DNA from 2 places in the Streptomyces sp. S186 genome. Region 1 is predicted to be linked to the other one. Evidence: riboswitches for the same ligand, from Rfam matches in the RefSeq annotation. Region 1 holds a riboswitch; the other holds the start of a gene.
The links. A riboswitch is a leader RNA that binds a small molecule or an ion and turns the genes downstream of it on or off. The one in region 1 is predicted to bind S-adenosylmethionine.
Positions count from the first base shown of each region.

Region 2: another riboswitch for S-adenosylmethionine. It lies ahead of ACRAS8_RS26015 (aminotransferase class V-fold PLP-dependent enzyme); the one in region 1 lies ahead of thrC (threonine synthase).

Region 1 is NZ_CP193932.1:3,484,966-3,490,889, reverse strand. Features, by position in the region: partial or broken gene ACRAS8_RS14585 (cytochrome c oxidase assembly protein) at 1-470, opposite strand, end outside; partial or broken gene ACRAS8_RS14580 (trehalose-6-phosphate synthase) at 530-1,510, opposite strand; gene ACRAS8_RS14575 (glucosyl-3-phosphoglycerate synthase) at 1,590-2,597, opposite strand; SAM riboswitch class I at 2,772-2,925, shown strand; gene thrC (threonine synthase) at 2,943-4,280, shown strand; gene ACRAS8_RS14565 (MoaD/ThiS family protein) at 4,336-4,614, shown strand; gene ACRAS8_RS14560 (cold-shock protein) at 5,087-5,290, shown strand.
Region 2 is NZ_CP193932.1:6,046,283-6,052,206, reverse strand. Features, by position in the region: gene ACRAS8_RS26035 (NYN domain-containing protein) at 1-467, opposite strand, end outside; gene ACRAS8_RS26030 (hypothetical protein) at 543-782, opposite strand; gene ACRAS8_RS26025 (rhomboid family intramembrane serine protease) at 968-1,702, shown strand; gene ACRAS8_RS26020 (Lrp/AsnC family transcriptional regulator) at 1,699-1,980, shown strand; gene ACRAS8_RS26015 (aminotransferase class V-fold PLP-dependent enzyme) at 2,499-3,866, opposite strand; SAM riboswitch class IV at 4,086-4,203, opposite strand; gene trpD (anthranilate phosphoribosyltransferase) at 4,291-5,355, opposite strand; gene qcrB (cytochrome bc1 complex cytochrome b subunit) at 5,496-5,924, opposite strand, start outside.

The sequences.
Region 1 (5,924 bases):
ACCGGATGGCTGCACCACGACGGCAGCAACTCCTCCCGGGTGAGCACCGGCAGCACGAACAGGCTTCCGGTGACGAGCAGTTGCAGATACATCAGCTCGTGCAGCGGACCGTGCCGCAGCGCCGTCGGAAAGTACGGCGTGAAGTAGATCGCCAGCTCGGAGGAGAGCACCAGAACCGTGCTGACCAGGGGGAACGTCAGGAAACGGACGAGCCGGCCGGAGATCGCCGCGCGCAGCCGGCGGGCCGTCCGCCCCTCCTGCGGCAGCGCCCGCAGCGCCAGCGACAGCGGATCGCCCAGCGCCAGCCCCAGCGGCGCCACCAGATCCAGCACGATGTTCTGCACCGCCGCCGGCCAGAACAGCTCATGGTCGTAGACCGCCAGCCCCGACATGGTCGCCACCGCGACCGCACCCAGCCCCAGCCCCGCGAACGCCACCACACGGGCCACCGGCCAGCGCTCCCCGCGCCCGCACACGGGCCACCGGAGCCAGCGCCGCCAGCTGCCCAGCGCCCGCGTCAGCACCAGCCGCGGACGATCGTCTTCCGCGCCGTCCCGTCGGCCTGCCCGCCGATCTGCTCCCGCAGCGCCGCCATCCGCTCCTCGACGTCCGGCCGCCGCGACCGCTCCCGCAGGAACTCCGCGTCCGCCCCCAGCCCGTGGACCCCGATCCGGGTCCGGTGCGCCGCCCGGTCCGACGGCACCACGGCCACGCTGGGCGGCTCGTGCCGCGGCCAGTGCGTGGTGTAGTCCGGCCCCAGCGTCCGCGCGCAGCACGCCGTGAACGCCCGCGCCCACCGCTCGGTCAGGAAGTTCGCCCGGTCGGCGCCCAGGATGCCCAGCAGCAGCTGCCGCCCGACGTCGTCCGGTAGCATCGCGAAGTACTCCGGCGGCGCCCACGGGGTGTGCGAGAAGTGCGCGATCCGGACGTCCGGCCGCAGCCCGCGCAGCAGCCCCGGCACCAGCGCCAGGTGGTAGTCCTGCACCAGCACCGCCGCCCCCGGGCCCGCGGCGTCCGCCAGCGCCGTCGCGAACGCCGCGTTGTACGCCTCGTACGCGGCCCACTGCCCCCGGAAATCCGCGTCGAACACCGGCTCCAGCGGCGTCTGGTACAGCATGTGGTGGACGAACCACAGCACCGAGTTGGCGACGCCGTTGTAGGCCGCGGCGTGCACATCCGCCGGAATGTCCAGCATCCGGACGCGCTGTCCACCGGTGTCCGCGACATCCAGCAGCCCCCCGGTCCGCCGCACCGCCTCCCGGTCACCGTCCCCCAGCGCGGAACATACCCACTCGGCATCTGCCCGCCCGTCGCCCGACCACCGCCCCTCATCGAGGCGCTCCGCGCCGCGTGTCGACTGCCCGATCGCCGAGAGGCCCGACACCAGCCCCCCGCCGCCCCGTTTGGCGGTCAGCTCACCGCCCGCCCCCAGGGCATACGAAACGGGCCCGCGGTTCGACGCGACGAGGACCTCGGCACCTGGCTGGACCGCACTGCGCTCGGAGACCATGTCGCGACATTAACCCGTCACCGATCCGTGCAAACGTACGTATCCCGGCCAGGTCCCGGCCGGGCCCTACGGACAACCCCTAGGCCGCCCGCCGCTCCGCGTATTCCGGGATTTCGGCCATCGGCGGCCGCTCCTCGGTGTCCACCTCCGTCGTCCGCGGCACGAATCCGCTCTCGCCCCGCTCGAACTGCGTCAGCCGGGGGCGGACCAAGTGGCCGCGTGCCAGCCGGAGTTGGGCGGTGCGGTAGATGGCGGCGGCCATCCGGCCGAGCGCCTGGCCGCCCTGGTGCCGGTGCCGGCGCACCCCCACGTCCACCTGGGCGAGGGCATCCAGTCCGACCGTGTGCAGGGAGTCCACCAGCAGCCCCAGCTCCACCCCGTAGCCCACCGGGAACGGCAGCCGCTCCAGCAGCGAGCGGCGCGCCGCGTACTCCCCGCCCAGCGGCTGCACGAACCCGGCCAGCTGCGGCCAGTGCAGATTGAGCAGCGGCCGGGCCACCAGCTCGGTGACGCGTCCGCCTTGCTCGCCTCCGGCAAGACGTCCGCCCTGCTCCGCCACCGGCGCCCGGCCCTCCCCGGTGTCCAGCGGCCCGGTGTCCAGCGGCCGGTCGTACATCGCCTTGACGAACTGGATCTCCGGATCGGTCAGCAGCGGCCCGACGATCCCCGAGACGAACGTGGCGGAGAACTCCCGCAGATCGGCGTCGACGAAGCAGATGATGTCGCCGCCGGTCACCAGCAGGGACCGCCACAGCACCTCACCCTTGCCGGGCAGCGCCGGGATCCGCGGCAGCACGCTGTCCCGGTGGACCACCCGGGCGCCGGCCGCCGCGGCGACCTCGGCCGTCCGGTCGGTCGACCCCGAGTCCAGCACCACCAGTTCGTCGACCAGCGGCACCTCCGGGGTCATCAGCTCGGCGCGGATCGCCGCGACGATCGTGCCGACCGTCGCCTCCTCGTCGAGCGCGGGCAGCACCACACTGACCGTCCGCCCCGTCTGGCGCTTGGCCTCCAGCAACTGCTCCAGGGGGCGGTCCGCGGCGGACCAGGAGCGTCCGGCCAGCCAGCGCTCCACTTCTTCCAGCACGTCTACGACTCTCCTCGGTGGGCCCCGAACGGAGGCCCGTTATGTGATCCATCTCGCGGACCGGACGACTATCTCAACGGCGAGCGCCTTCGGTTACAGTCTTGAACAACGTGCACGACCACCGCATGTCGGGGTCACCGCGCGACAAACGCCTGGGTCCGCCCAGCGCCATACCGCTCATCCAGAGGGGCAGAGGGACACGGCCCGTTGAAGCCCCGGCAACCCTCCAGCCGATCTCCGCAGCCGCAGCACGGCGCGCGCGAGGCTCCCGGCTAGGGAAGGTGCCAAATCCGTCTCACGGCGAGATGCGTCGTGAGGAAGATGAGGAGAAAGGGCCTCGCCTCCATGGCTGTGCAAGCAATCGAACCCACTTCCGCCGTAGCTCTCGGCCCCGCCGTCGCGCTCTCGTGTCGCGAGTGCGGACAGCGCTTTCCGCTCAGCCCGCTCTTCGCCTGCCAGGAGTGCTTCGGTCCGCTGGAGATCGCGTACCGTTGGACTGAACGGCAGTCACACCCCGTGGCTGAGGATCGCAACGGCCCTCTCGACGTCGCCTACGAACTTCCCAGCGGCGAGGAGCTGAAGCGCCGGATCGAGGCCGGCCCCGCCAACATCTGGCGCTACGCCCCGCTGCTGCCCGTCCCCGCCGACGTGGCCGACAAGCCCAACCTCAACCCCGGCTGGACCAAGCTCGTCCAGGCCGACCGGCTCGCCGCCGAGCTCGGCGTCACCGGCGGCCTGTACGTCAAGGACGACTCCGGCAACCCCACCCACTCCTTCAAGGACCGGGTCGTCGCGATCGCCGTCGAGGCCGCCCGCGCCTTCGGCTTCACCACCCTCTCCTGCTCCTCGACCGGCAACCTGGCGGGCGCGGTCGGCGCCGCGGCACGCCGCGCGGGCCTCAAGTCCTGCGTCTTCATCCCGCACGACCTGGAGCCCGGCAAGGTCGTGATGGCCGCGGTCTACGGCGGCGACCTCGTCGCCATCGACGGCAACTACGACGACGTCAACCGCTTCTGCTCCGAGCTCATCGGCGACCCGCTCGGCGAGGGCTGGGGCTTCGTCAACGTCAACCTCCGCCCCTACTACGGCGAGGGCTCCAAGACGCTGGCGTACGAGATCTGCGAGCAGCTGGGCTGGCGGCTGCCGGACCAGATCGTCATCCCGGTCGCCTCCGGCTCCCAGCTCACCAAGATCGACAAGGCGCTGAAGGAGCTGATCGCCCTCGGCCTCGTGGAGGACAAGCCGTACCGGATCTTCGGCGCCCAGGCCGAGGGCTGCTCGCCGGTCTCCGCGGCCTTCAAGGCCGGCCACGAGGTCGTCCGGCCGCAGAAGCCGGACACCATCGCCAAGTCCCTGGCGATCGGCAACCCCGCGGACGGCCCGTACGTGCTCGACATCGCGCGCCGCACCGGCGGTGCCGTCGAGGACGTCACCGACCCGCAGATCGTGGACGCGATCAGGCTGCTGGCCCGCACGGAGGGGATCTTCGCGGAGACCGCGGGCGGCGTGACCGTCGGCGTGACCAGAAAGCTCATCGAGAACGGCATCCTGGACCCGTCACTGACCACCGTGGTGCTGAACACCGGTGACGGCCTGAAGACCCTCGACGCCGTCGCCGCCGGGCCCACCGCCACGATCCGGCCGGACCTGGACGCGTTCCGCGCGGCCGGCCTGGCCGGCTGAGCCCGGCCCCGCCCGCCCCCCGACTCCCACTCCCGTAGCCCCGGAGGCATCCACCATGAGCGTCAAGGTCCGCATCCCCACCATCCTCCGCACGTACACCGGCGGCGAGGCCGAGGTCACCGCCGAGGGCGCGACCCTCTCCGAGGTGATCGCCGACCTGGAGAAGAACCACCAGGGCATCGCCGCCCGGGTGCTCGACGACGCCGGCAAGCTGCGCCGCTTCGTGAACGTCTACGTCAACGACGACGACGTCCGCTTCGAGCAGGGCCTGCAGACGCCGACCCCGGACGGGGCGGGCGTCTCCATCATCCCGGCGGTGGCAGGAGGCTGCTGACCCGCCCGAGGGCGCTCGACGCGGAACGGCACGATCGACACGGATCGCATTTGCGCCAACTCTTCCCTGCGCTGACTGGAATTGCCCCGTCCGACCTAAACGGACGGGGCAATTCCGTGTCGTGAAAGGGGATACCATTGGGGCGATTCCCCTCCGGTTATCTCCGCGTACATGCCGAACGCATATGAGATCGCGGTGACTTGTGCGCAAGTTGTGTGCGCGTTTTGTCGGTTGTGTGGCATATTCCCGGCCCGAATCGGGCTGCAATAACGCCATTTGAGCGTATACGGCCGTTTCCCCGGTGCCGGAATTCTCGTCCGATTGACCTGTTGCGCTGGGCATTGGTCCAGATACATTCAGCGGCGGTCGACGCGTTCCGGCGCACACCCCACGGGCCATTCCCGGGGGTGAGGTCTGACCCGGGTCCGCGAAGTGCGGTCCTGCGCAAGGGCCAGTAATAGGGGAGTTAGGCATGGCTCAGGGCACCGTCAAGTGGTTCAACGCGGAGAAGGGGTACGGCTTCATCGCGGTCGACGGTGGTGCGGATGTATTCGTCCACTACAGCGCGATCCAGATGGACGGTTACCGCACCCTTGAGGAGGGTCAGCGGGTCGAGTTCGAGATCTCGCAGGGCCAGAAGGGGCCACAGGCGGACATGGTCCGGGTCACCGCCTGAGGCGGCGGCCGACTGCATCGTCGGCGGAAGGCCCGCAACCCCGGTGAACGGGGCTGCGGGCCTTCTGTCGTGCCGGCGCGTTGTCGTGCGGTTGCGCTGTCGTCTGTTGTGCCGGGCGCCCGGCGGGGGCCGGCGTATCGGTCCGTGCCGCGCCAGGTGGGCGCGCGGCTTGTCTCCCGTGCGCCCTTCTCCCGTGATGACCGCCGCCCCGCACGCGGGCGCCCGCGGGTGTAGACGGGCGCGCATGGGGGAGGGGGCCTGCCTGTGTCCCGCTGCGTCCCGCTGTCAAAGGGGGCGCGTTGGGGTCGTTGGGGCCCGTTGGGACGCCTGCGCGCGGGCGTGCGCGGTGGAGGTGGAGGGGACCCATCGGTCCCGCATTCGACGTGGGGCCCGGCGCGCGGGGCGCGCATGAGTCGGCCAGGTCCAGGCCGGCCGTGACGGGCGTGGGGCCCGGTGTACGCGGGCATGCATGGGGGCGTGAGACGGCCGTCTCACGGGTGCACGGCCGCCCGCGGTCACTCCCGTCCGCCGGCCCGCAATCGACCGCACCCCACCGGGAGACATCCTCCAAGCCGCTTGCACTCGCCTGGTGCGAGTGCTAATCATTGCGTTAGCACTCTCCCCGTGAGAGTGC
Region 2 (5,924 bases), 2.6 Mb from region 1:
TCCGTACGGGCCTCGCCGCGCGCCCGCGCCAGCTCCTCGCGCAGCCGGGCCAGCTCCCGCTCGGCCTCCTCGCCGGCCCGCTCGGCGCGCGCCCGCTGCGCCTCCTCGCCGGCCGCCGCGACCAGCTTGACCCAGCCCTCGGGACGCAGCACATACGCCGCGGCCGCGACGTCCAGCGGGTCGGCGGCGGCGGGCGGGGTCCCCTGTTCCAGGGCGTCGGCGAGCTCCGGCTGGGCCTCCCGGAGCTTGCCGGCGATCCGCTGCCGGAAGACCGGGTCGCTCTCCAGCGCCGCGGCCATCGCGTTGCCGGCGAACTTGGCCCGACGACTCGGGGTGAACCGGGCGTACTGCCGCAAGGGGGGCGGCAGTTCGGCGACCGTCAGCGCCCCGAACCACTCCGCGGTGAGCGCCACGACACGGCGCCGTACGCCCTCGGGCAGCGGCTGGTCGAGCACCTCGTCGGCCACCCCTCCGGGCGCGTCCGCACACTCGGCCCCCGGAGCCCCTTCTGGACGTTCCACCACGGCTGCATCGCTCCGATCTCAGGCGCTCGCGCCCGGACGGTCCACCAGCTCGATCTGGTCGACCGCGTTGCACCAGCGGCAGCGCACGGACTCGATCGTCTCGCTGACGACCTCGCGCTCCTCCACCCGCGGCTCCCCGGCGAGGTCGAGGTGGACGTACTCCACGACCTTGGACCGACGGGTCACGTCGAACCGGGTGAGGTTCCCGCAGAGCGTGCAACGCCACCGGGTTTCCGCCGTCGGCAGGGGAACAGCCATCGTGTCGTCCTCTTTCGTGCTCGTGCTGCGATGCGGCTCACGCGGTGCGCCGTCGGACTGCGGAAATACGCAACGTACTGCTTGCAACCCTACGGCCTGACGGCGGGCCGGTGCGGGCCCGCCCGGAAGCCGGGACCCGGCGAGGCGGTCTGTCCCGTGTGCCCGCATTACGCCATGATCACTTCATGACGGCGCCCGTCCACCCCGTCCGCTCGCTGCGCGCGGTGTTCTCCCGGATGACCAACGTGCTGATCGGCCTGTGCTGCGCGCTCTTCGTGCTCGGCCCGGTCTCCGGCCTGAACCGGGCGTACGGCACCGGTGACGCCCTGGTCCACGCCCAGAACGGGTACTTCGCGCGCTGGGGTGTGATTCCGCTCGATGTGTGGAGCGGCTCGCCGCGGGCCCTGCTCACCCCGCTCACCGCGCTGTTCGTGCACGCCAACTGGCTGCATCTGCTCGGCAACGTGCTGTTTCTGTACGTTTTCGGCGGCATGCTCGAAACCCGGATGGGCCGGCTCCCGTTCACCGTCTTCTACCTGACCGCCGGCTACCTGGCGCTGCTGGGCTACGCGGCCGCACACGCCTCCTCGGCGCAGACGCTGGTCGGCGCCTCCGGTGCCGTCTCCGGCGTCCTCGGCGCCTTCCTCTTCCTCTTTCCGCGGGCCCGGGTCACCAGCCTCTTCCCGTTCCTGTTCTTCCTGCCGCTGCGGTTCCCGGCCTGGCTCGTCCTGCCGTTCTGGTTCTGCCTCCAGTGGCAGGCAGCCGACCACGACCCGGCCGGCCCCGGCGTCGCCTACCTCGCCCACGTCGTCGGCTTCGCCCTGGGCTTCCTCTACGCGTGGGCCCGCTACGGACGGCGGGATACTGTGGGTGCCACCAGGGACAACGGACCGTCGGCCGAGGGAGAGAGCCAGCCGTGATCACGTCGATCGTGCTGATCAAGACCAGCGTGGATCAGATCCCCGAGATCGCCGAGCGGATCGCCGCTCTGAACGGCGTCAGCGAGGTCTACTCCGTCACCGGCGCGTATGACCTCATCGCGATGGTGCGGGTCGCCAACCACGACGACCTCGCCGACGTCATCCCCGGCCGCATCAGCAAGGTGCCCGGCGTCGCGTCGACGGAGACGCATATTGCGTTCCGCACGTATTCGCAACATGACCTTGAGGCCGCGTTTTCCATCGGTCTCGACGCGTAACGCTGCGCTTGACCTTGCTTCCCACGTAGTCGGCTTTCCCGCCGTAGGGGTTCGCCTTTTTGCGCCTGGCGGCGCTTGCTTGTTGTCCGCTGCGCGGGGCTTTTGGGTGCGGTGCCGGGCCTCCGGGGCAGGGGTGTGCCGGACTGCTGTCGCTTTACGTCCGGCACACCCCTGCCCCGGAGGCCCGTCACCTCCCGTGGGTGGTCATGGAAACGGTGAGTGGGGGCGTGCGTGAGTGGTCCGTGCGGGTCGCTCATCAGTCGAGAATTGCCGGTCACCCATCAGTCCGGGGCCTGCACTAGCCCACCGGGCATGAGCCGCAACCGGCCTGTCATCTGACCCTCAACGGGAGGGGACGGGTCGGAGGGGCAGGGGGTGTGTCCGGACGTAAAGCGACAGCAGTCCGGACACACCCCCTGCCCCGGAGGCCCGGCACCGCGGTCGAACAGCCCCGCGCAGCGGACCCGCAATGCGCCGCAGGCGCAACAGGCAAGCGGCAAACCCCGGCGGAACGCCGGCTACGCAGGAACGCAACGCCCGTCCTCGACCCGGTAGTTCCAGCGGGCGCCCTCCGCAACGAGCTCCCCGACCGCACGCAGGAAGCGGTCAACATGCTCGTCGGGCGTGCCGGCGCCGAAGGAAACGCGGATCGCGTTGAGGGACCGCTCCCCCGGCGCGGCCTCCGGGGCGCCGCATTCGCCCTGGGTCTGGGGGGCGGAGCCCAGCAGCGTCCGGACGAGCGGGTGGGCGCAGAACAGGCCGTCGCGGACGCCGATGCCGTACTCCGCGGAGAGCGCGGCGGCGAAGTGCGAGCTGTTCCAGCCCTCGACGACGAAGGAGAGGACGCCGACGCGCGGGGCGTCGTCGCCGAAGAGGGAGAGGATCCGGACCTGCGGAACGTCGGCCAGGCCCGTCCGGACCCGGGCGATCAGCTCCCGCTCACGGGCGACCAGGGTGTCCCAACCGGCCTCCGTGAGCGCCTTGCAGGCCGAGGCGATGGCGTAGGCGCCGATGACGTTGGGCGATCCCGCTTCGTGCCGCGCGGCGCTCTCGTGCCACTCGACGTCCACCCCGCCGTCGGTCCGCCGGGCGACCTTCCGGCTGGCGCCGCCGCCGGCCAGGTACGGCTCGGCCGCCCGGAGCCAGTCGGCGCGGCCGGCCAACACCCCGGCGCCGAACGGCGCGTACAGCTTGTGGCCGGAGAAGGCGACCCAGTCGGCGTCCAGGTCCGCGAGGTCCACGGGGTGGTGCGGGGCGAGCTGGGCGGCGTCGAGGACGATCCGGGCGCCGTGGGCGTGGGCCGCGGCGGCCAGTTCGCGCACCGGCCACAGTTCGCCGGTGACGTTGGAGGCGCCGGTGACGCAGACCAGCGCCGGCCCGTAGGGCTCGCGGGCGGACAGCGCCTTCTCCAGGGTGTCGACCGCCTGCCGCGGGGTGCGCGGGGCGTCGAGGTAGGTCACCGTCAGATCCGCGCGGTGCTCCCAGGGCAGCAGCGAGGCGTGGTGCTCGGTCTCGAAGACGAACACCCGGGTGCCCTGCGGGAGCGCGGCGGCCAGCAGGTTCAGCGAGTCGGTGGTGGAGCGAGTGAACACCACCTGGTCGTCGGCGCGGCAGCCGAGGAAGTCGGCGACGGTCCGGCGGGCGTTCTCGAAGAGGTCGGTGGAGAGCTGGGAGAGGTAGCCGGCGCCGCGGTGGACGCTGCCGTAATACGGGGCGTAGGCGGCGACGTCGTCCCAGACGCGCTGGAGGGCGGGGGCGCTGGCGGCGTAGTCCAGCGCGGCGTAGACGGCCTCGCCGCCGGTCACCAGGGGGACGAGGACGTCCCGGCCCAGAACCGGCAGCGGGGCACAGACGGAGCGGTCGGCGGCAGCAGTGGAGACAGACATGGCGAACTCCCGTGAGAAGTAAGCGAGTTCGCTGCGACGGATCTCTCCGGTACGGCATCCGAAAACGTCAACGCACGGCGGACGCGGCGTCGCAGCGTGAAAGGGAAAGAAAGGTGTGAAAGGGGAAGAGAGGAGAGGTGTGGGGAACGGGCCGTCAGGCCCTACCGCATTCGCTTCATCACGGGGGAACTCCCTCGAGGACCAGGATCCCTGGCGAGGGATCCGCGCTTGCCGCAGACCTCGCTGCCTGCGGCCTGGTCATCACCCGGGGCACCCCGCCACGGAAGGAGGGTTGCCGGACAGCGGGCCGGGGCCTGTGTCGCTGTCACTCGTGACCTGGGCTGAATCATGCCACACGATCAAGGACACGCAAGCCCCGGTCCATATCCCGGACCGGGGCGTACGTCACGTCCGCCGGCGTCCCTCAGGCGTTGCTGGCCGCCACCCAGCGGTCCAGCGTCCGCCGGGCCGCGCCCGAGTCGATCGCCTCGGCGGCCTTGCGCAGGCCGTCCCTGATCCGGTCGGTCAGCGGGGCGGCGGAGGGCTCCAGCGCGGCCAGCGCGGCGGCCGCGTTCAGCAGCACCGCCTCCCGTACCGGGCCGGTCTCGCCGTCCAGCAGCCGCCGGGCCACCTCCGCGTTGTACGACGCGTCGCCGCCGCGCAGCGCCGCCACCGGGACCAGGCCGATGCCGATGTCCCGCGGGTCGAAGGGCTCCTCATGGACCGTACCGTCGCGGACGATCCACACCCTGGAGGTGGCGGTGGTGGTCAGCTCGTCCAGGCCGTCGTCGCCGCGGAAGACGAGCGCCGAGGAGCCGCGTTCGGCGAGGACGCCGGCGAGGATCGGGGCCATCCGGGCGTCGGCGACGCCGGTGGCCTGGGCGCGGACCCGGGCCGGGTTGGTCAGCGGGCCCAGGACGTTGAAGGTCGTCCGGATGCCCAGCTGGCCGCGGGCGGCCGCCACGTGCCGCAGCGCGGGGTGGAACTTGGCGGCGAAGCAGAAGGTGATGCCGGCCTCCGCCGCGACCTCCACCACCCGCCGCGGCGACAGGTCCAGGTTGATGCCCAGCTTCTCCAGGACGTCCGTGGCGCCGCTGGCCGAGGACGCGGCGCGGCTGCCGTGCTTGACGACCTTGGCGCCGGTGCCGGCGACCACGATGGCCGACATGGTGGAGATGTTGACGGTGTTCGCGCCGTCGCCGCCGGTGCCGACGATGTCGACGCTGGGGCCGGGGACGTCGATGAGGGTGGCGTGCGCGTACATCGTGCGGACCAGGCCGGAGATCTCCGCGACCGTCTCGCCCTTGGCGCGCAGCGCGACCGCGAAGCCGGCGATCTGCGCGTCGGTGGCCTCGCCGCGCATGATGCGGTCCATGACCCAGGCGGTGTCGTCGGCGGTGAGGTCACGGCCGTCGAGGAGGGCGTTGAGTACGGCCGGCCAGGAGCGGTCCGCCACGTTGCCGCCGCCTGCCGGGGTCACGACGTTCATGGTGCACGCTCCTGGTTCGTCTCCTGCCTGTGTCGTCACCCTATCGACCCCCGGGCATGCCGGAGGGCCCCGTCCTCTTCGTGGACGGGGCCCTCTGGGTGGCGTACTACCAGCGGTGCGCGTCGCCGCGCCCGCGGGGATCAGTGGTGGCCGTGGCCGCTGGTGATCTCCTTGTACTCCTCGACGGTCGGCTTGGGGATGACGTTGTCCTCGCCGTAGTAGCTCTTGGAGAGCTTGGCGCGCAGCTTCTGCGAGCGCTTGAACTTGCGCCGGACACCGTTCTCGTCGACCTCGGGACCGAGCTCGAACGGCTCGGGCTGCTCGTGCTGGGTGAGGACGTGCAGCTGCTCCTGGTTGAGCGGCTCGTGGACCTCGATGAACTCACCGTGCGGCAGGCGCTTGATGATGCCGGACTCGCGTCCGTGCAGCACCTTGTCCTTGTCGCGGCGCTGGAGACCCAGGCAGATCCGCTTGGTGACGACGAAGGCCAGCACCGGCCCGACGAAGAACGCGATCCGGACGAACCAGGTGATCGAGTTGATCGACAGGTGGAAGTGGGTGGCCCACAG